Regions from separate parts of the Methylotenera sp. L2L1 genome, predicted to be linked through region 4. Evidence: predicted binding sites of a transcription regulator. Region 4 holds the regulator's gene; each other region holds the start of a gene.

Region 1 (5,187 bases), 980 kb from region 4:
GCAACCCAATTGGCAACCATGCAAGTGGCGAGACTGGCCGCAACAAGCTAATCACTGGTGCAGTCATTCTTGCCACAAACTCAAAACGACCAATGACAAAACCAAGCGGGATTCCAATCAGCGCAGCTAAACCAAAACCCAAACCAACGCGCTCCAATGATGCCAGGATATTCCAACCCACCCCTTTGTCATTGATGCCATGGTCATAAAACGGATCACTAAACAATTCAACCGCTGAGGCCCAAGTTTTAATTGGTCCTGGCAACTCTTGTCTATGCTCTGCAATCAATGACCAAATCATCACTAGCAAGAACAACCCAAAAATTGGCGGTAGCACCCATCTAAAAAAACGATAAGCCTGCGTATTTAAATTACGTGAACTGCTTAAAGAGAAATATTTAGCGGTAGGCATTATTTTATTTACAGTATTTGTTGTCATTTCAACTCCTTAAGGCGCAACTCTATTTGTGCGATGCATCATGGCTTACACTTTAATTTTGAACGATGCAGCATAAGCGGCTGGATTTGAGCCATCCCACACAGTGCCATCCATCAATTTACTGCTACGCATTGTGCTTTTTGGCACAGCGACACCTAATTGCGATGCGGCTTCAGAATAAAGTTTTACTTGGTTGATCTTAGTTGCCACACCTAAGTAGTCAGGGTCAGATTTGAGTAAGCCCCAACGTTTATGCTGTGTTAAGAACCACATGCCATCTGATAAGAACGGATAGTTCACTTTGCCATCATCAAAGAACTTCATGTAATTAGGGTCTTTCCACACCTTGCCATTACCATTGTCGTAATCACCCACAAAGCGTCCTGCAATTACTTGTTCTGGCGCATTCACGTAAGCTTTACCTGAAATCAGCTTAGCCACTTTCGCACGATTTTCAGCTGCATCAATGTAACGACATGCATCAAGAATCGCCATCATCATGGCACGTGCTGTATTTGGGTTTTTATCTACGAACTCAGCAGTTGCACCCAATACTTTTTCAGGATGGTCTGCCCAGATATCTTGCGTTGTAGCGACAGTGAAACCTACTTTGTCGAAAATCGCCCTAGCGTTCCAAGGCTCACCAACACAGTATCCATCCATGTTACCAATACGCATATTGGCGACCATTTGCGGTGGAGGTACTACAATATTTTTGACATCTTTGACTGGATTAATGCCGTTTGCAGCAAGCCAATAGTTAAGCCACATTGCGTGCGTACCGGTTGGGAATGTTTGTGCAAAGGTATAGTCACGGTTTTCGTTATCAATTAAACGTTTTAGTGTTTTACCGTCTTTAACACCTTTATCTTTAAGTTGGTTAGAAAGCGTAATACCTTGACCGTTATGGTTTAAACCCATTAACACAGCCATGTCTTTTTGCTGACCACCGATGCCTAGTTGCACGCCATATACCATACCGTACAGAATATGTGCTGCATGCAACTCACCGTTAGAAACCTTGTCACGCACTGCAGCCCAAGATGCTTCTTTTGAAGGCGTGATTTTGATACCGTATTTCTTATCAAAACCCATTTCCGCAGCCACGATAATCGGCGCGCAATCTGTTAATGGAATAAAACCAATTTTCACTTCTTTGATTTCTGGTGCATCTGAACCTGCTGCGTAAGCTTGTGTACGGATACCGTTCGGCACTAAACCCATCATCGCTGCTGCTCCTAAAGCCCCCATCGCACTCATTTTAAAAAAGTCACGGCGCGCAGGGTCAATCACCAAATCTGATTGCTGACCTACTTTAATTTGTTTATTACTAATATTGTCATTGCCCATCTTAGCTCTCCTAAAATAATCCAAACAATCTAAAAAAAATCCATAAAAAAAGGCGTCTGATAAGTTGAACCAGCTCTTAAATTAAAGAGTTGATTGCTTATCAAGACGCCTTTGTCTTGTATTACTTGATCTGAGCCACCATTGGCTCTTTTTTTACTGCTTGGATGATTTAGCTCACCAGTCCGTCATTGGACTTTTGGACTCTACCACCACCGAATTGGTATTAACTTATCAGCTAAAGTAGCAACTGTGCTGCTTCAACAATTTGTTCTGCCAAAGCACCGATGCGCGTATGTTTTTCCATCGCCATCTTTCTTAACATGCTATAGGCTTCATTTTCATCCACATTGCGCTGTTTCATAATCAAACCTTTTGCACGTTCAATTACTTTGCGCTCGCTTAGCTTGGTATTTGCCTCTTGCAAGGCAACACGTAAATTCTTAAATTCTTCAAATCTGGCAACCGCAGCATCAATCACTGGTTGCAGGCGCTCATTAGGTAAAGTTCCCACCACATAAGCACACACACCGGCCTGCGTTGCTAATTTAATCTGCTCTTTATCGCCATCATGGGTAAACATCATCACTGGACGCGGATCATTCATCGTCATGACACAGATATGCTCCAATGTGTCGCGACTAGGTGAATCTGTATCGATCACCACTACGTCTGGTTGCAACTTACTGCATGCATCATTTAAATTGATGGTATCTCTTAAATGGGCGATGACGTCGTAACCGTTATCAAGCAAGGACTGCTTGAGTGGTTTAACACGCTCCAAATTATTATCAACAATCATTACTTTTAACATAGCAGCTTAACTCGATAGACTGAACTAGTATAAGCAATAGATGTGCCAACTATTAAAAAATAGCTTAACCACTTGTTTAATATGGAATAGCGTACTTTATGGCATGAAGTGAACAGTGGTAGCGCTAGCTGTTCGCACAAATAAGGTGCGCACGCACACTGTTGTACCCAGACAAAGCGCACTTAATGATGCACTTCAAGATTGATGGGGTGATACCTTTGAAAATGCCAACTAGCCATGACAAGCGCGAGCTGGCATTTTTACAATTGATTGACAGCCGCCTTTAGCCTGTAAAGCATATCTAAAGCCTGCTTAGGCGTGAGATCATCCACTTGCAGTGATTCTAATTCAGTGAGCACTGGGTGTAATGGAATGTCCTCGACTTGCTCATTCATCATGAACATATCGACTTGCGGCACTGCCGTTGCATCTTGATTAACTACCTGATTTAGCTCTAATTGCGCTAATTTTCTTTTTGCTGCACTAATAACGGGCTTAGGAATCCCTGCAAGTTGCGCCACTTGCAGACCGTAACTTTGGTTAGCCGCACCCTCTTCAACTTTGTGCATAAAGACAATGTTGTTACCATGCTCAACCGCATCTAAATGCACATTGGCGGCATATTTAAACTCATCCACAATACGCGTCAGCTCAAAGTAATGCGTAGCAAACAAAGTATAAGCGCGGTTTTTCTCTAACAACTGTTTGGCAACTGCCCAAGCTAAGCTTAAACCGTCAAACGTAGAGGTTCCACGTCCAATTTCATCCAACAGCACTAGGCTCTTATCGGTAGCGTTGTGCAGGATATTGGCGGTTTCGGTCATTTCCACCATAAAAGTTGAACGTCCACCCGCTAAGTCATCCGATGCACCAATTCGTGTCATGATGCGATCAATCTCACCAATCTTTACGCTCGTCGCCGGCACATAACAGCCACAATATGCCAGCAACACAATCAATGCGGTTTGCCGCATAAAGGTCGATTTACCACCCATATTCGGCCCTGTAATCAGCAACAGTTGACGATAAGGGTTAAGCGACACATCATTGGCAATAAAAGGCTGCCCTGATGATTGCATAGAAATCTGCTCAACAACAGGGTGACGGCCGTTCACGACCTCTAACCCAGCCTCTGTTGTAAATGTAGGCGCGACATAATTTAAACTGATGGCGCGCTCAGTAAAACAACACAGCACGTCTAAACTAGCCACAGCCCCTGCATTGGTTTGTAGTGCAGAAATAAATTGGCCAAGTTCAACTAACACTTGCTCGTATAGCATTTTTTCACGGGCTAAAGCGCGATCATTCGCACTGAGCACTTTATCTTCAAACGCTTTGAGTTCAGGGGTAATAAACCGCTCTACATTCTTAAGGGTTTGGCGGCGTCTATATTCTGCAGGTGCACTCTCTGCCTGCGTGCGGCTCATTTCAATATAGAAACCATGTACGCTGTTATATTCCACCTTGAGGTTGCTAATACCAGTCCGCTCTTTTTCTGCCGCTTCAAATCGTAATAAGAACTCACCATGATTGGTTTGTATCGCACGCAGCTCATCCAGCTCCGCATCATAGCCATCCGCGATCACACTGCCCTCACGGAGCACGACACTAGGCTCCGCTTTAATAGCAGTGATGAGCAAGTTTAATACCGTAGCTGGCGGTGTTAGGTTGCTAGCCAAGGTCTGCAATAAACTAGCCGATTGCTGATTAAGTTGTGCTTGCAACAAAGGCAACTGCTGCAGGCTCACGGCTAGGCCAGATAAATCTCTTGGGCGTGCTGTTTTAAGGGCAACGCGCGCAGTGATACGCTCAATATCCGCCACAGACTTTAAGGTCTGCCGTAAACTCAAGTGTTGGTTAGTTTGCATCAGGTCTGCAACCGCCTCATGGCGCTTCATCACTAGGTTGCGGTCTTGCAAGGGATGGTGCAGCCAATGCCGTAGCAAACGTGCACCCATTGCGGTTTGCGTGGTATTAAGCAAGGAGTAAAGCGTAGGGCTAGCCTCACCGCGCAAGGTCAAATCAATTTCAAGATTACGTCTGGTTGCGGCATCAAGCTGTAAATAGGCACTGGTCGCTTCTACACTTAAGGCATTAATATGTGGCAAGGTGGTGCGTTGTGTATGCTTCACATAATCGAGCAAAGCACCTGCCGCACAAATTGCAGGGTACATATCGGCACAACCGAAACCATTCAGATCATACGTATTAAACTGTTTAGTCAGCGTACTAAATGCACTATCAAAATCAAACTGCCATGCACTTAAGCGTCGTTTAGCCACTTTACTGGCGTTTAGCGAGCCGTGTTGAAAGTCATCTGAAAGCAATATTTCACTAGGTGCAATACGCTCCACCTCTTGTGCCAATAGCCCCACAGCAATTTCACTAAGGATGAAACTACCGGATGCTAAATTCAATCGCGCAAGGCCAACAACCCCATTCGCCTGAAAAATACTAAGCAATTGGTTATCACGAGACTCATCTAACAATGCGGCATCGGTGAGTGTACCAGGCGTGAGAATACGGGCCACTTCACGTGCTACAGGGCCTTTACTGGTTGCTGGGTCACCCACTTGCTCACAGATAG
Region 2 (5,187 bases), 370 kb from region 4:
TACGCTATTGGTGACACTGGAAATTTATGCAGACATGTTGCGTTTGCCGGTGCTGGAAAATGGCGTGGTGGTCAAAGCAGGTTTTACCGTAAATAAAGACAATATGCGTAAAGCGGCTAGCGAAGGTTTTGCCACTGCGACAGATTTAGCGGATTATCTCGTGAAAAAGGGCATGCCCTTTAGAGATGCGCATGAAGCGGTAGCCTTAGCTGTACGTTATGCAGTAGACCAAAAAGTGGATTTAAGTGATTTACCGTTAGCTAAACTGCAAGAGTTTGCTAAAGAAATCAGCGATGATGTTTATGCGGTGCTTACTCTGGATGGCTCACTGAACAGCCGTAACCATGTCGGTGGTACTGCGCCATCGCAGGTAAAAGCTGCTATCGCAAGAGCAAGAAAGTTACTTGAAAATCAGTAGGTGATATTTCTGTAGGCATATTTTTAGTGATATTTGCTTTGTATGCCCGTAGTTGATTGTTGGTTTTACTTAAAGCGAATCATGCTTAAAGTTAAGTCATGCTTAGAGTAAATCATGTAAGTTGAACTGTCGCTGTATGGCCTCAGCTTCAACTGCATTGGTTGCTTGAGACAGTAGCTTATCCGCCTTCACTGGGCCATAGTATTCACATAGTGCAATGTAGTTTAGATTAATGAGCTTCTGTAAGGTGGTTAATTCAAAATTACACGGGAACACTGTATTTCTGTTAATAAACCAGTCTTTGAGCTTGCGAGACTGCTCACTACTTAGTTTTAGGTGCGTTAAGTTTCTTAATATAAAGTCTATGATACTTTTCTCTGTGGCTTCGTCAACGGTCGTCCATAATGCGCTAGAAAGTGCGACAAATACTGAGTTTTTAGCATCCAGCACGACAGTGCTATCGTCTTTATCATCAGCCAGTGTCTGTTTGCCAACTTGAGAGCCAGGGTCGCTTAAGAGTAAGGCTTCGGGTGATTCGAGTGCAGTGATGAGCGCTCTTAAAATTTGCGTGCGTATTCTCCTTAATGCATCTGTGGTGCAGCAGCGTGTAACGAAGCTTGCTAAGGCATATGGCGGCTTCAATGAAAACTCGGTTTCCCACATGCCTAACGCCTGTGCCATCTCAGTAGCGTTCAAAAATGGTTTTAGGCCGGTGTAAATAGCACGGCGTCTTAATGTTAAATTCATGTCCATGCTTATAATTTCTGTAGGTGTTTTAGATTTTCAGCTTTATAAGCTGCATCGGGAGTAAATTCTGGGTATGCAACTTCACCGTGCTCGGTAATATCTAAACCACGTTGCTCATGCATAGTGCTAACACGTAAGCCAACGGTTACTTTAATTAAGCCATACATGATGAGTGCTGCAAAAAATACCCAAATAAAAGTAGCACTAATGCCAATCAGCTGCACAATGACTTGATCGCTGTTGAACATATTGCCTTTTAAAAACATACCGGCAGCTAACGTGCCCCATACGCCAGCAAAGCCATGTACTGAGATTGCGCCTACCACATCGTCAATTCTGAGCTTCTCTAGCAAGATGACACCTATCACAGAGATAATGCCGCCTATGAGGCCTGTCAGTACCGCATAGGGAACATCCATGGTGGCGCAACCTGCTGTAATGGCTACTAGCCCAGCGATGCTGCCGTTGACCGTGTTGCTAATCAAGATAGGCTTGCGCATCATGGCGCTAATGAGCACTGCGCCAACCGCGCCAGCTGCCCCAGATAGTTGCGTGTTAAGCACTATCAGCCCAATATTAGTGCTTACTGCCAATGTGCTGCCGGCATTAAAACCAAACCAGCCAAACCATAAGATAAAACCACCAAGACCAATCATGCCAATATTATGGCCAGGAATGCTATGTATCTTTCCGCTCTCGCTAAAGCGGCCTAAGCGAGGACCTAATAAAACAACGCCGGCTAGCGCACACCAACCACCTAGCGAGTGCACAACGGTTGACCCCGCAAAATCGATAAACCCCATTTGCTTTAACCAGCCTTGATCATTCCAGATCCAGCTACCCAATACAGGGTAAATGACGGCCGTAATGCCAGCTGCCCCAAGTAAATAGGCGAGGTAGTTAGTACGTTCGGCCATGGCGCCACTGACGATGGTGGCGGCGGTGGAGGCAAACATAATGTTAAAAAACAACAGGGTGAACTCCCAGTCATCTCCATAGCCTAACGCAAAGTGATCTGTGCCAAACCAGCCGGTAGTGTTACTGCCAAACATGAGCCCATAACCAACTAGCCAAAATATTAAAGAGCCTACACATAGGTCCATGTAGTTCTTCATCATGATATTGACAGTATTTTTAGAACGCGACATCCCGGTTTCTAGCATGGCAAACCCTGCCTGCATTAAAAATACCAGTGCGCCGGTTAATACAACCCAAGTGCTATTGATGGCGATTGTGGAGATGGTTTCATTGGCGAATGCGCTGGGTGAAATCAGTAAACCTAGGGCGAAGGTGGATGTAACTAAACAAAGATTTCTTTGCATAAAAGACCTATGAGATTAGCGAGGGTATTTGTTCTTGTTTGGATAGTTAGCAATATGCATGCCATTATTTAAGTGTAGTTTTGACAGGATAAGTAAGTGCAGCTTAGTGCGGTGGTGCACTTTGTTATTTTTAAGATTATTTTTTGAACAACTGAGCATCATCGTTGGTCTTTAAAGAATTAAATCATTTAATAAGAAGCGTGAAATAACAAGATGAATAAACTTTTACAGATTATCTACATCAGCCGTTCTACATTTAACTCTACTGACTCAACCAACAGAATTGAGCCAAACGTCGCAAGAATTCTGGCAAAGTCCAGAATAAATAACCGTAAGAATGGTTTGGTGGGTGTTTTATATTTTGGAGATGGTGTGTTCTTTCAATGTCTTGAGGGTGACGAGGAGGCAATCAATGTGCTAATGGATAAATTAGCGGCTGATTCACGACATCAAGATTTAAAAGTCATTTCTAGAAAATACATCAATCAACTCTCTTTTGCCGATTGGGCAATGAAGTTTGCACCGATAGATGCCAAGATAACGCGATTTATTAAGGAAAACGGGTTTGATCGGTTTAATCCTTATTTGTTTTCAGATGTAATTGTCAGCAAGTTTCTGAATGAATTATTTGATGCGAATGACCCGTCAACTTCCTTAGGCGAGTCATTGCTACCAAATGGTGGTGAGGGCGTAGCAGTGCAGTATTATGATAAAGGAAGAGCTAACTTAGCATTGATATGCTCTGCATTAGCGTTGGTGATTTCTGTATTGTCATTTTTGGCTACAAAGAACTTAATTTAGTACTTTACGCTCATCTTTAATTTGAGGTTAATCTGTAAAGGTTGGCGGATTTACATTCGGATGAGTGGATAGTTGCTTAGGATATTTTTAGACTAATCATCTAAAAACAGTTGTAATAGCTCGTTTAAATAGCGTTGACCTAGCAGCGTTGGTTTGATGTAGCCATCTTGAATAATCAGCAGTTTTTTAGCTTGCGCTTGTTTAATCGCTGGTTCCAGCGTCATGATGTTCAGGCCAGTGTGTTGCTGAAACAAATTCAGCGGTACGCCGTCAACGAGTCTGAGCGCGTTCATCATAAATTCAAAGCCTAGCGCATCTTGGCTAATGACAGACTCACGCTCCACTGCATTACCTTGAAGCGCTTGTTCCATGTAGGCCTTAGGGTGTTTGGGGCGAGTTTCTCTGGTGATTTTATCGTGGTAGCTTAATTTGCTGTGAGCGCCTGCACCGATGCCTAGATAGTCGCCAAACTGCCAGTAATTTAGATTGTGCCTAGCTTGGCTACCTTTTTTTGCAAAGGCGGATGTTTCGTAATGCTCATAGCCATGTTGTGCTAATAAGTTTTCAATCTCAATCTGCATTTCAGCGCTGGTGTCATCATCCGGCAGGTTCGGTGGCGTATGATAAAACGGCGTATTAGGCTCTAGTGTTAAATGATAAAAAGAAAGGTGGTCGGGGTTAAGCGCGACAGCCTGTTTTACATCAGCTAAAGCATCTTGCAAGGACTGGTTTGGTAAGCCATACATGATATCCAAATTAACGCGTTCAAAGGTAGCAAGTCCTAGCTGCGCGGCATGAATCGCTTGTTTGTCATCATGAATCCGCCCCAATGCTTTTAAATAATCAGCATTAAAGCTTTGTATGCCTAACGATAGCCGATTAACACCAGCTTGTTTATAACCCGCGAAGTTGGCAATATCTACTGTGCCAGGGTTAGCTTCTAGCGTGATTTCAGCGTCATAGTCCAAAGGTGTCAATGCGCGTACTTGGCTTAAAATGGTATCAATCGCCTCAGCTGAGAATAAGCTTGGTGTGCCGCCACCAAAGAATATGCTTTTGATTTTTCTGCCCCACACTTTTGGTGTGGCAAGCTCTAAGTCTTTGATAAGTGCTTCAACATAGGTACTTTCTGGAAGTTCGCCGTTTTTATGACGACTTTCATGTGAGTTAAAGTCACAATAAGGACATTTCTGCACGCACCAAGGGATATGGATGTATAAAGAGAGCGGTGGCGGGTTACTTAAGCCAGAAAGCGTGGCGGCACCCGCAAGTGGCGCGACGGTATTAATTAATTGAGGCTTGAACTCGCTAGCCGCTTTAATTTCAATAATCTTTTTAATGGAAAATCACCTTGAATGGAAACTTCTCTAAATAGAAGTTTCTCTTAAGTACAGCATTACTTTTTATAAGGGTTGATGAGCGCATCGACTAATTGATGTAGTGCATCACGCATTTGCTGCTCGGATACTTCCATCAATAAGCCATCTTCCAGCGCGTCTTGCGCAATCTGCTTGAGTTCATCAAAGTTTTCAGTCATCACTTTTACTTTTTCAGTGCATGAGACAACGCTATTATCATCCCGCACCCATTTAGGCCATGCTTGTTCCGGCTTAGTCATGACTGAGCCTTTCCAGCTTTTGTAGCAGTTTCACCATGGCGTGGCCACGGTGACTAATACGGCTTTTAATGTCTAAAGGTAGTTCTGCCACAGTTTTATCAGTCTTTGCATCTAAAAACAAAGGGTCGTAACCAAAGCCGTCCGTACCACGCAACTCATTGAGTATCTCGCCTATCCATTGGCCTTCTGCAATGATAGGCTCTGGGTCATGCTCGTGACGTACCAGTACCATCACACAGTAAAAATGCGCATGGCGATTGGTTTCGCCTTGTAATGCATCT
Region 3 (5,187 bases), 400 kb from region 4:
TCTAAGGACAAAACTTGTTTTAAAAAGATTTGAATGTCGATAATTTCCTGATCGCAAAGTGAGTGTGCCATGTTGTACTCACGCCAATTGACGGAATATCGACAGTTTTGTAGTAAATCACGCGACTTTGCTGCTGTTTCTAATGGGATGATGTCATCAAAAATGCCGTGCGCTATGAGAATTGGCGTGTCAGTGTTAGCGGTACTTGCTTCTTTACTTAATAGCGCATGCAGCGGTAAGTAGGTAGAAAGTGCCAGTACACCAGCCAACTTTTGAGGGTAGCGCAACGCTGTATGTAATGCAATTGCACCACCTTGTGAAAATCCTGCAAGTAAAATCCGCTCGGATGGAACTCCCCTGTTAATTTCATTTATAATCAAAGAGTTGATGTATTCTTGACTGGCTTTGATTCCAGCCTCATCTTCGTGTGTAATGGGGATGTGGCCATAGATATCGTACCAAGCTGGCATGATATATCCATTATTCCTGGTCACCGCCATTTCGGGTGCATGTGGCAATATAAAGCGTACATGGCTAAATGATGGATTTTCTAAAAGACGCTGAGCAATTGGTTCAAAATCATATCCATCAGCACCAAGCCCATGTAGCCAAATGATGCTGGCATTGATTTTGCTGTTATTTGAAGTATGGAGGCTTAGCTCAAGTGGTTGCTGGTAAGTCATAGTGGTTGGGCAGTTTTGAATGTGTTGTGACAATCGTGACATTGTACTCAAAACAGCCTGAACGTGGCTTCATCTGTGAGTAAAAATGATAACAGTTTAATTAAGGCGAATGTCTAAATGACACAACTCAAAGTGCTTGGCTGTAGTGGTGGTATAGGTGGTGAATACCGCACAACATCACTGTTGCTGGATCAAGATGTATTGATTGATGCTGGCTCTGGTGTTGGTGATTTGTCGATGGATGAATTGCTTAACATCAGCCATATATTCGTAACGCATTCACATTTGGATCATATTGCATTTATTCCACTATTGTTAGATACCGTCATGGGGATTCGCACTGAGCCCATCACGGTGTATGCCACAAATGAAACGCTGGATATTCTGAAAGAACATATCTTTAATTGGAAAATATGGCCAGATTTTAATGCTATACCTAATAGTGATACGCCTTTTTTACGTTATCAAGAGATAAAGCTTGGGCAAAAAATCTCACTTGGTAAACGCGCGATCACTGCAGTACCTGTGCACCATGTAGTGCCTGCGGTTGGTTATCATATTGAAGGCGCGCTTCATAGTTTGGTTTATACTGGCGACACAACGATTTGTGATGCGCTATGGCGCGAAGTAAACAAGATAAATCAGCTTAAATATCTGATTGTGGAGACTGCTTTCAGCAACAGTGAGTTAGAACTGGCAATCCTATCTAAGCATCTGTGTCCTTCGATGCTGTTAGAAGAGCTAGCCAAGTTAAGTGTAGCTCACCGAACTGGGGAGCTTGAAGTGTATATTACACACTTAAAACCAGGCGAAGATGCGCATATCATGCGAGAAATAGCTGAAGTAGATGTTGGTTTGTCTATTGCGGCACTACATCGACATCAAATTTTTGAATTATAGCTTGAGGCTTTAACACTAAATTATTTAGCTTTATAAAGCTAACAATGCCGTCATCCTCGCATACGACTTCACTGGGGCTTTAGCACCTAGTGAATCGGAGTGCCTGTGGTGCGAAAGCAAGGATGAGGATCTATTTATAGTCCTATAAATAATGACAACCATAGCTATATTATATTTGTTGATTACCTTTGTTGGAATTTGAGCCATATTTCGGTTCTTGCAAAGATTTCAACTTGATTGAGTAAACTATAGCTACTACAGGCCAAGCGTTATTAATGACCTTGGGGGTAAAAAATAATGGCTAAAAAGACATATCACCTTAACTATTTAGATACTGACGCTTAACATGACAACAGCAGCACTCACCATATTAAACACTATTGAACCAATTGCTAAGCTTTCTGAAGGCCGTAAGCAGGAGCTTGCTGACTTGTGTTTTGTAGAAAAGGTAAGCAAGGGCGTTAACCCTTTGCGCATGAATGTAACGCATGCAAAACAGGCAGTCTATTTAATTAAAGGTGACCTTGAATTAAGATTCGCCAAAAATAGCAAGGTACTGCTACGTGGAGATGCACCTGCGGCCAAACATCCTATTAATAGCGATCAAAACCTAGTTGATTGCATCGCGATTACCGATGTGGAAATTTTGCGAATAGATAACGATTTGCTCGACATCATGATGACATGGGACCAATTATCCACTGATGAAGAAGCCCTTAAGAATCTACATCACAAGTCAGGTGATAAAGAACCCAATAGAACCCCAGTTGAGTGGATGCGAGACACAGGAGTGTTTAGCGTGGCTAAATTGCAATCAGGCGTGTTTAGTAAAGTGCCCGTTGCTAATATAGAAGCTATGTTTCAGCGTATGGAGCGCATCAGTACCGTTGCCGGCCAAGTGGTTATTCAGCAGGGTGCAGTGGGTGATTACTATTATTTAATCGAGCATGGCTCGTTACTTGTTAGCCGGGCTGATGGTGTAAATGCGCCGTCCATATTGGTTGCAGAATTGAAAGAGGGAGATGCGTTTGGAGAAGAAGCGTTGGTCTCTGATAATAAACGTAATGCCACAGTTACCATGAAAACCGATGGGCAATTGTTGCGGCTTAATAAGCATGATTTTGTAGCGCTACTTAAAGAGCCGATGCTTACGCAAGTAAGCAGAGAAGTTGCCGAAGCTAAGGTTGCAGATGGCGCTGTATGGGTAGATGTACGATTGCCTTCGGAGTATCAATATGAGCATATTGAAGGCGCCGTTAATTTACCTTTAAAAGAAATTAGGCAAATGATGTCAGGTTTAGATCGTGCTAAGCCTTATATTGTGTATTGCCAAACTGGGCGACGTAGTTCTGCGGCTGCATTTATTTTAGTGCAGAATGGATTTGATGCAGTTGTACTTAAGTGTCATAAATAAAAAAAGAGACTTTAAAAAGTCTCTTTTTTAAATTAATCACAAACGGTTTGGTCGTTGTGTTACGTCACTAAAGTCTAGTTTTCTACGCAAACACCTGTATCCACTTCACACAAAGCGCCTGCAGTGCCACGAGCACCCGCTGCAAATGTTAGTTGAGTGCCTGCTGGAGGAACTGTATTTGCTACAACACCACCCGCATCACCACAAGCTGACGGCACTACAACAGGAACTAAATCTGGAGCATTGTTAGCAATTGCAGCTGCTACGCCACGAGCTACGCCTGTTGCCTCAGCCAAACATGCTGCGTTAGCAGATCTTTCTGTATAAGCTCTGTACTGTGGTAATGCAACTGCAGCCAAAATACCGATAATTGCAACTACAATCATCAATTCAATCAAGGTAAAACCTTTTTGTACTTGTTTCATTTTAATTTCCTTTATTAAAAATTTAAGTGTTTTCACACTATGTCTTAAATGGTAGTGCTTAGTTTTTAACAAGCAACTGTTGTGCCAGAATTTAAAATCGAGTGTTTTTTACTGAAAAAATGCAATGTTCTGTACGATCGCTTTGAACTTATCTTTAAATTTTAAACCTTTGTATGAGCCTGCCAAAGTGATTATTTGCTACCAAATCATCTATCTTCCGTCATTCCCACGAAAGTGGGAATCTATTTTAATCAATCACTTAAATGGATTCCCACTTTCGTGGGAATGACGATGATAGCGATGTTGATGGGAAGTATCACTAAAGCAAAGGTCTCAATGTGTATGGGTTAGGTGCAGTTTTTTAGTAATATCTTAATGATAGCTTGTTAACAAAAAACGGAGCTATTAGCTCCGTTTTTTTAATCCATTGACAATTTTTTGTATTTTCTACCGCTCAAACTGTCAAAAAAGGTCACGTAGCCATTGCATGAGTGACCAATTTGTAGAGGCTTTGCTTTGAGAGCCTTCGCGGTCACCTACTTTGATGATTCAGCAGCCTTCTTTAAACCAGCTAAACCTGCGTCATAAATACCGTTGATTGCATTTAATGCAGTTTCGTCATCTTGACCAGCTGGGATTGGTGGGTTTAGTTTGTATAAACGGTAGAAGCGGCCAACCCATTGTACGGTTGATTCACCAGCATTTGCGCCTTTTTTAACTACGATATAAGCGTTGTAGTCTGTTAACGGCAAGCCGCTTGAAACGATTTCGTAGCGAACTTTCATATCTGCATCATCTGCACTACGTAGTTTCTCAAGAATTGTGCCGCCATCTTTGAGTGTTAGTGTTCTAAATGTGTCTTCGCCTTTTTTCTCTAACTTGGTGTTAGTCACCGCAGGGTGCCATTTTTGCATGTTGCCAAAATCTTTTACTAATGCCCATACTTTAGCTGGCTCAGCTTTGATGGTGATAGATTTGTCAACTTTTAGTGGTGATGGACCGTGTGCTGATGCTGATACAGAAACCAAGCTTGTAGTTAAGCCAAGTGCGATTAACGCTAGAATTTTTTTCATTCACTTTTCTCCAAAAATCTCAGTAATGAGAGGGATTGTTCAAAAACAACACTACATTATAAAGTAGAAACAGAACTTATGAGAACCCGAATCTTCAATTGTAAGGTGGTTTGTGCTGTATTAACGATGTGAACTTGGCTTGGTTGACACTATGCACGATTCGTTTTGGAGGTTACGGATGAGTTGATAGCCGAGTTGATTAGTTTTAAATAAAAAGTGTGCCACATGTGTGATTGATGTAATCCGTATAGTGTCATCTATTTATGTCATTAATAATTTAATAAAAGTAAAGTATACTTTACTTTTATTGGTATCTTAGCTATAGTAAAAGACATGGATATTTTAACAATTGGTACAATTATCAAAAAAGCGAGAGTGGCGTGTGGTCTGAGCCAAAAGGCCTTGGCTGAGGCCTCGCATGTCTCTCGTGTGACAATTGTGAATCTGGAGAAAGGTAAAGTTGGCGACATAGGTGCTATCAAACTTTCTGAAATTGCGGAAACTCTAGGCACACCCATGTTCTCGACAGGGGAAAAAATGGATTTTGTTAAGATAACACTTAGCAACATCAATACAAGCTACAAAAATTCAATGTCGGCATCTGATCTGGAAAAGTTTATGTTGAGTGGGAAAATTCAGCCAGGATTTGAAGGACAGGTGATGCATCTAATCGACGAAACCCCAACTTCTTT
Region 4 (5,187 bases):
ACCACCTAACACATGGCTTGCACACGAGATTAAGCTCTCACCTAATGTGCCATGCGTTACAATCAAAATACCTATCATTGTTTAAAATCAATCCTATTTATTTTAATGCTCGAGTTTTATTTTAATTCCCGATGTCGTGTTAGTACTTTCTGTTTATCTTGAAAGTATTGGCTTAACTGCTCTACCAAATACACAGAACGATGTTGCCCCCCAGTGCAGCCAATTGCCACCGTCAGGTAACTACGGTTATCCGACACAAAGCATGGTAACCATTTCTCAACATAATTTCTAATATCATGCATCATCTCGTTCACGGTTGCATGATCTTTTAAAAAGTCCTGTACCTTTTCATCACGCCCGGTCAGGTCACGTAGCGCAGGGTCGTAATGCGGATTAGGTAAGCAGCGCACATCGAACACAAAATCTGCATCTAATGGAATGCCATGCTTAAAACCAAACGAGGTAAACAACAACGTTAATCCTGTATGCTCTATCGACACGACCTCTTTCACCCAGCCACGCAGTGTATTAGCACTTAAATAGCTAGTATCAATCACATGTCCAAGACTACCCAAGCCGCCCAGTAAATCACGTTCAAGCGCAATACTCTCAGCCAAAGTAATAGAAGCCTTACTGAGCGGATGTTTACGTCTTGTTTCGCTAAATCGTTTGACCAAAGTTTCAACATTTGACTCCAAGAACAACACCTGCACATCAATGCTCTTTGATTTAAGTTGGTCAATATGTACCGGCAGGGTTTCAATGGCAATACTACGGCTATCAATACTAATGGCAATGCGCTTATGGTCAGCATCTAAATGATCGGCAATCGTGGCCAACATGGTAGCCGGTAAGTTGTCGATACAGTAATAGCCGCTATCTTCAAGCGCACGTAATGCAATGCTCTTTCCTGATCCAGAAAGACCGGTGACAATAATCAGTTGTTTCATGGATTCGATGAGCCCTAGTAGAAAAGTTACTTGTGTTGCTTCATTGCGCGCTGCTGACGTTGCATCAACTGCTTTGTCGCATTCACGCCACGCAACAGCAACATATGGTTACGCACGGCAACCTCGACCAACACAGCAATATTTCGCCCGGCAGCAATCGGAATATGTACCTTGGTCACTTTTAATCCAAGCACTTCTTCATGCTGCGTTTTAATACTTAGTCGGTCTAACATCTGCAAAGTTTGCAGATCCGCCTTCTCTAACTGAATAATTAAATCCAGCGGCTTAGTAGGTTTAACCGCGTTATCACCAAATAAGGCGCGTATATTTAAAATACCCAAACCGCGGACTTCTAAAAAGTCTTCTAATAACGGGGGACAGCGCCCCTCTATGCGTTCAGGCGATATCCTGAAAAAATCTACAATATCATCGGCAATCAGTCGGTGTCCGCGTGAAATCAGCTCTAACGCAAGCTCACTCTTACCGATAGCGGCTTCGCCTTTAAGTAACACGCCAAAACCCTGTACTTCCATAAACACGCCATGCACACTAATAGTCTCAGCCATCGCCTGCGCCAAGAAGTGACTCAGGATATCCATAAGCTCTGGGCTGCGTAAGGTAGAGGTAAATAATGGAACGTTGTGCTGATCGGCCGCAGCCAACAGTATATCAAGCACTTTCTCACCGTTCGCAACAATAACGGCTGCTAAATCGGTAGAAAATAGATTATTGATTGCACGCTCTGCGTCAGCAGTGGGCAAATTGGTAATATAGTCCATCTCAGCACAGCCTAACACCTGCACTCGATTCGGATGTACAAAGTTAAGATGGCCTATCAGTGCCAAGGATGGTTTAGTAACTGTTTCGCTAGTGAGAGTATTTGACCCGCCGTTGAGTCCTGCAACCCAACTTAATTTGAGTTTACGGCGGGTTTGTTTGAATAGCTCAGCGACGTTGAATTGAGCCATATTTAAGGTAACAAAAAGAATTAAATACTAAAAAACTCAGTCAATGTTTTGATGCTTAACTGCACCATTCGCTTTGTGATGATTTGTATTTTTCTCTTTATGTTTCACCACTTGACGGTCCAGCTTGTCGGTCAACATATCGATTGCACTATACATATTTTCATCTTGGCATTCTGCGTGTAAATCATTACCAGGCACATGCAGTGTAGCTTCAACCTTTTGAGCCAGCTTTTCGACACTCATGGTCACCTTGACATCGATCACATGATCAAAGTGATTACTGATTTTAGTTAATTTGCTAGTGACATAGTCACGTAAAGCGGGCGTAATTTCTAAATGATGACCTGTTAATTGTAAATTCATGACTTGCTCCTTTTGAAAATATTCCGCAAATATTAATTGTCAGAGATTCGTGATTAAGACTTACAGAACAATTTCAGTTTACAACTTTTCATTGGGTCTGTGGCAAGGAATTCAACAATTTTTTACGTAGATTTAAACAATTCAGTTATAACGATTTTCTTAAGCTCGCAGGTGCTATATTCATTGACTCACGATACTTAGCAATTGTGCGTCGTGCGACCACAATGCCCTGCTTTGCCAGCAAATCTGTAATCTGATTATCGGAGTAAGGCTTCTTGGGGTTTTCTTGGTCAACCAACTGCTTAATCAATGCGCGAATAGCCGTTGCCGAACAAGTACCGCCGCTATCTGTCGCAACAGAACTACCGAAAAAGTACTTAAGCTCAAAAATACCACGAGGTGTCAGCATATATTTATTAGTCGTCACACGTGAAATGGTCGACTCGTGCAAATCAAGCTCGTCGGCAATCTCCCTTAACACCAGCGGACGCATAGCGACTTCACCGTACTCCAAGAAATTGCGCTGCCTATCCACAATCGCTTGTGACACTCGCAGAATGGTAGAAAACCGTTGCTGGATATTTTTAATCATCCACTTGGCTTCCTGCATCTGGCTTTGCAAATACTGGCTAGAACTATCACGATTACGCTTTAAGATGCCAGCATACAGCTGGTTGATTTTCAATTTAGGAATCACGCTGTCATTCAAACTGGCGATCCAGATACCTTTTACTTTTTTGACAATCACTTCATGCTGTATGTAGTGTTCTGAGCCTATATGACTAAACGCACTGCCAGGACGCGGGTTTAAACTGGTGATTAATTGCTGCACCTGCTTTAAGGTTGCTTCATCACAGCCCAACTCTTTACGCAGTTTTACAAAATCACGCGAGGCCAACACCGGTAGATAATGCTTTGCCACTAAATTAGCTAAGGCTAAATGTGGCGTAAATTTTGGCAGCACTTCTAACTGCAAAAGTAAACACTCACTTAGGTTGCGCGCACCGACACCTGCAGGGTCTAAATGCTGCACATGGCGCAATGCAGTTTGCAGCTCCATCGCATCAATTTCCAGCTCTTCTGGCATCAGTTCAGCGATTTCTTCTAATGACTGCTCCAAATATCCATCATCATTGATGCTATCAACCAACATTAATGCAAGCGACTGGTCACGCTCCGACAGCGGCATTAGCTTTAATTGAGAGAGCAAATGCTCACGCAAACTCGTCTGCAAGGTTTCTTGTGGTTTAAAATCGCTGTCATCGTCCGCCGGCATGGTGTTTTCATCCCAACGGCTACCATTTGAAAACTCATCGAACTCATCACCGAACTCGGCCGAGAAAGTATCCGCGTACTCTGAGTTTGACACTTCAAACTCAGAAGGCTCGACCGGCTCAGCAGGGCTTGATACAGTAGAATCCAAGCCAGAAAACTCATGGCCTGAATCTAAATAATCAGCATCAAAACCATCCACTTCAGGCTTATCTACATCCGTCACAACCTCAGCGCTTTGCGCACTCAAATCTGCGCCATCAGCCACTGACTCAACTTCATTGCCGTACTCATCTTCAGTGTCATCGCCCCGCTCCAGCAAAGGATTGGTTTGCATCAACACATCAATTTCTTGATTTAACTCCAATGTTGAAAGCTGCAACAGACGAATCGCCTGCTGCAACTGTGGCGTCAGTGATAGATTCTGTGAAAACTTAAGCTGTAAACCTTGCTTCATAGGCGGAAATCTTTACCTAAATACACTTCTCTTACACTTTCATTCGCAACGATTTCACTTGGAACACCTGAGGCGAACACATGCCCTTGATTCACAATATAAGCGCGATCGCAAATACCTAGTGTTTCACGCACATTATGATCAGTAATCAACACACCGATATTGCGAGAACTTAAGAAGCGGATAATTTGCTGAATATCAATCACAGCAATGGGATCAATACCGGCAAATGGTTCATCTAACAAAATAAAGCTAGGATCAGATGCCAAACAGCGAGCAATCTCTACACGACGGCGCTCACCGCCAGACAAGCTCACCGCGGCACTGTCACGTATATGCGTAATATGCAATTCTTCTAGCAGAGACTCCAAACGCTCAGACATTTCTTCTTCTGAGATATCCTGTAACTGCAAAATTGCTAAAATATTTTCGGTGACCGTTAACTTGCGAAAGATTGAAGCTTCCTGCGGCAAGTAGGACAAGCCCATTCTGGCGCGCATGTGAATCGGCATACGGCTCAAATCTGCACCATCTAGTGCAATTCTACCTGCATCCAAGGCGACCAACCCAACAATCATATAAAAACTGGTTGTTTTACCGGCACCATTAGGCCCTAACAAGCCGACCACTTCACCACTTTTAATCGTTAAAGAAATGTCTTGCACCACAGTACGTGCACTATAAGATTTACGTAAATTTTCTACAATCAGTTCGCTCATCATTGCCCACTTATCATGCAGTTATTATTTTGAAAATTATTGAGCATTGCTAGTATTTTTACTGACTTCCGCTGCACTTTTGCTAACTTCCAAAGTGCGGCTGAATCTTGCATCTTTAGCACTAGGAATCGAGCCGTTACCGCTAGAAGCATCTGGCTTCGCTTTAGTGGATGGAACTTCAGGTTTAATCTCGACTGGCGCTTTTTTATTTTTAGGTTGAATCACAGCACGTACACGCCCCGTACCAGAAGTCGCATTCTGTGAACCTCCGCCAATTACCTCAGCATACTCAGCATTGGCATCGTACATAATATAATCACCATGCACGACGTCTTCGCCACGCTTCACCCACGCTTTTGTATACAACTGCACTTTATCCATGCGTCCGTCATATTCAATCCGCTGCGCACTGCCTTGAATGTACTCATTTTTACCCTCAAGTTTTTGTCTAAACGTCG

What was found. Region 4 encodes sigma-54, which starts transcription at its own class of promoters, with help from an activator protein. Its sites were predicted from a motif close to TGGCACNNTTCCTGCT; they were not measured.
Region 1: FG24_RS07825 (ANTAR domain-containing response regulator) is a predicted target of sigma-54. The motif match lies at 2,633-2,648, and genes of this name have one in related genera.
Region 2: FG24_RS04760 (ammonium transporter) is a predicted target of sigma-54. The motif match lies at 2,536-2,551, and genes of this name have one in related genera.
Region 3: FG24_RS12910 (pilin) is a predicted target of sigma-54. The motif match lies at 3,494-3,509, and genes of this name have one in related genera.

Annotation. Positions count from the first base shown of each region.
Region 1 is NZ_JQMG01000001.1:1,630,983-1,636,169, reverse strand. Features, by position in the region: gene ntrB (nitrate ABC transporter permease) at 1-439, opposite strand, end outside; gene FG24_RS07830 (CmpA/NrtA family ABC transporter substrate-binding protein) at 485-1,789, opposite strand; gene FG24_RS07825 (ANTAR domain-containing response regulator) at 2,025-2,588, opposite strand; gene mutS (DNA mismatch repair protein MutS) at 2,861-5,187, opposite strand, start outside.
Region 2 is NZ_JQMG01000001.1:1,018,194-1,023,380, forward strand. Features, by position in the region: gene argH (argininosuccinate lyase) at 1-418, shown strand, start outside; gene FG24_RS04755 (hypothetical protein) at 521-1,165, opposite strand; gene FG24_RS04760 (ammonium transporter) at 1,174-2,487, opposite strand; gene FG24_RS04765 (BLUF domain-containing protein) at 2,701-3,288, shown strand; gene hemW (radical SAM family heme chaperone HemW) at 3,381-4,577, opposite strand; gene FG24_RS04775 (hypothetical protein) at 4,685-4,906, opposite strand; gene rdgB (RdgB/HAM1 family non-canonical purine NTP pyrophosphatase) at 4,899-5,187, opposite strand, start outside.
Region 3 is NZ_JQMG01000001.1:251,791-256,977, reverse strand. Features, by position in the region: gene FG24_RS01210 (alpha/beta hydrolase) at 1-725, opposite strand, end outside; gene FG24_RS01205 (3',5'-cyclic-nucleotide phosphodiesterase) at 801-1,583, shown strand; gene FG24_RS01200 (cyclic nucleotide-binding domain-containing protein) at 1,930-2,997, shown strand; gene FG24_RS12910 (pilin) at 3,072-3,422, opposite strand; gene FG24_RS01190 (SRPBCC family protein) at 3,959-4,495, opposite strand; gene FG24_RS01185 (helix-turn-helix domain-containing protein) at 4,829-5,187, shown strand, end outside.
Region 4 is NZ_JQMG01000001.1:651,835-657,021, forward strand. Features, by position in the region: gene FG24_RS03115 (PTS sugar transporter subunit IIA) at 1-78, opposite strand, end outside; gene rapZ (RNase adapter RapZ) at 117-950, opposite strand; gene hprK (HPr(Ser) kinase/phosphatase) at 977-1,918, opposite strand; gene hpf (ribosome hibernation-promoting factor, HPF/YfiA family) at 1,955-2,281, opposite strand; gene FG24_RS03135 (RNA polymerase factor sigma-54) at 2,427-4,010, opposite strand; gene lptB (LPS export ABC transporter ATP-binding protein) at 4,007-4,729, opposite strand; gene lptA (lipopolysaccharide transport periplasmic protein LptA) at 4,766-5,187, opposite strand, start outside.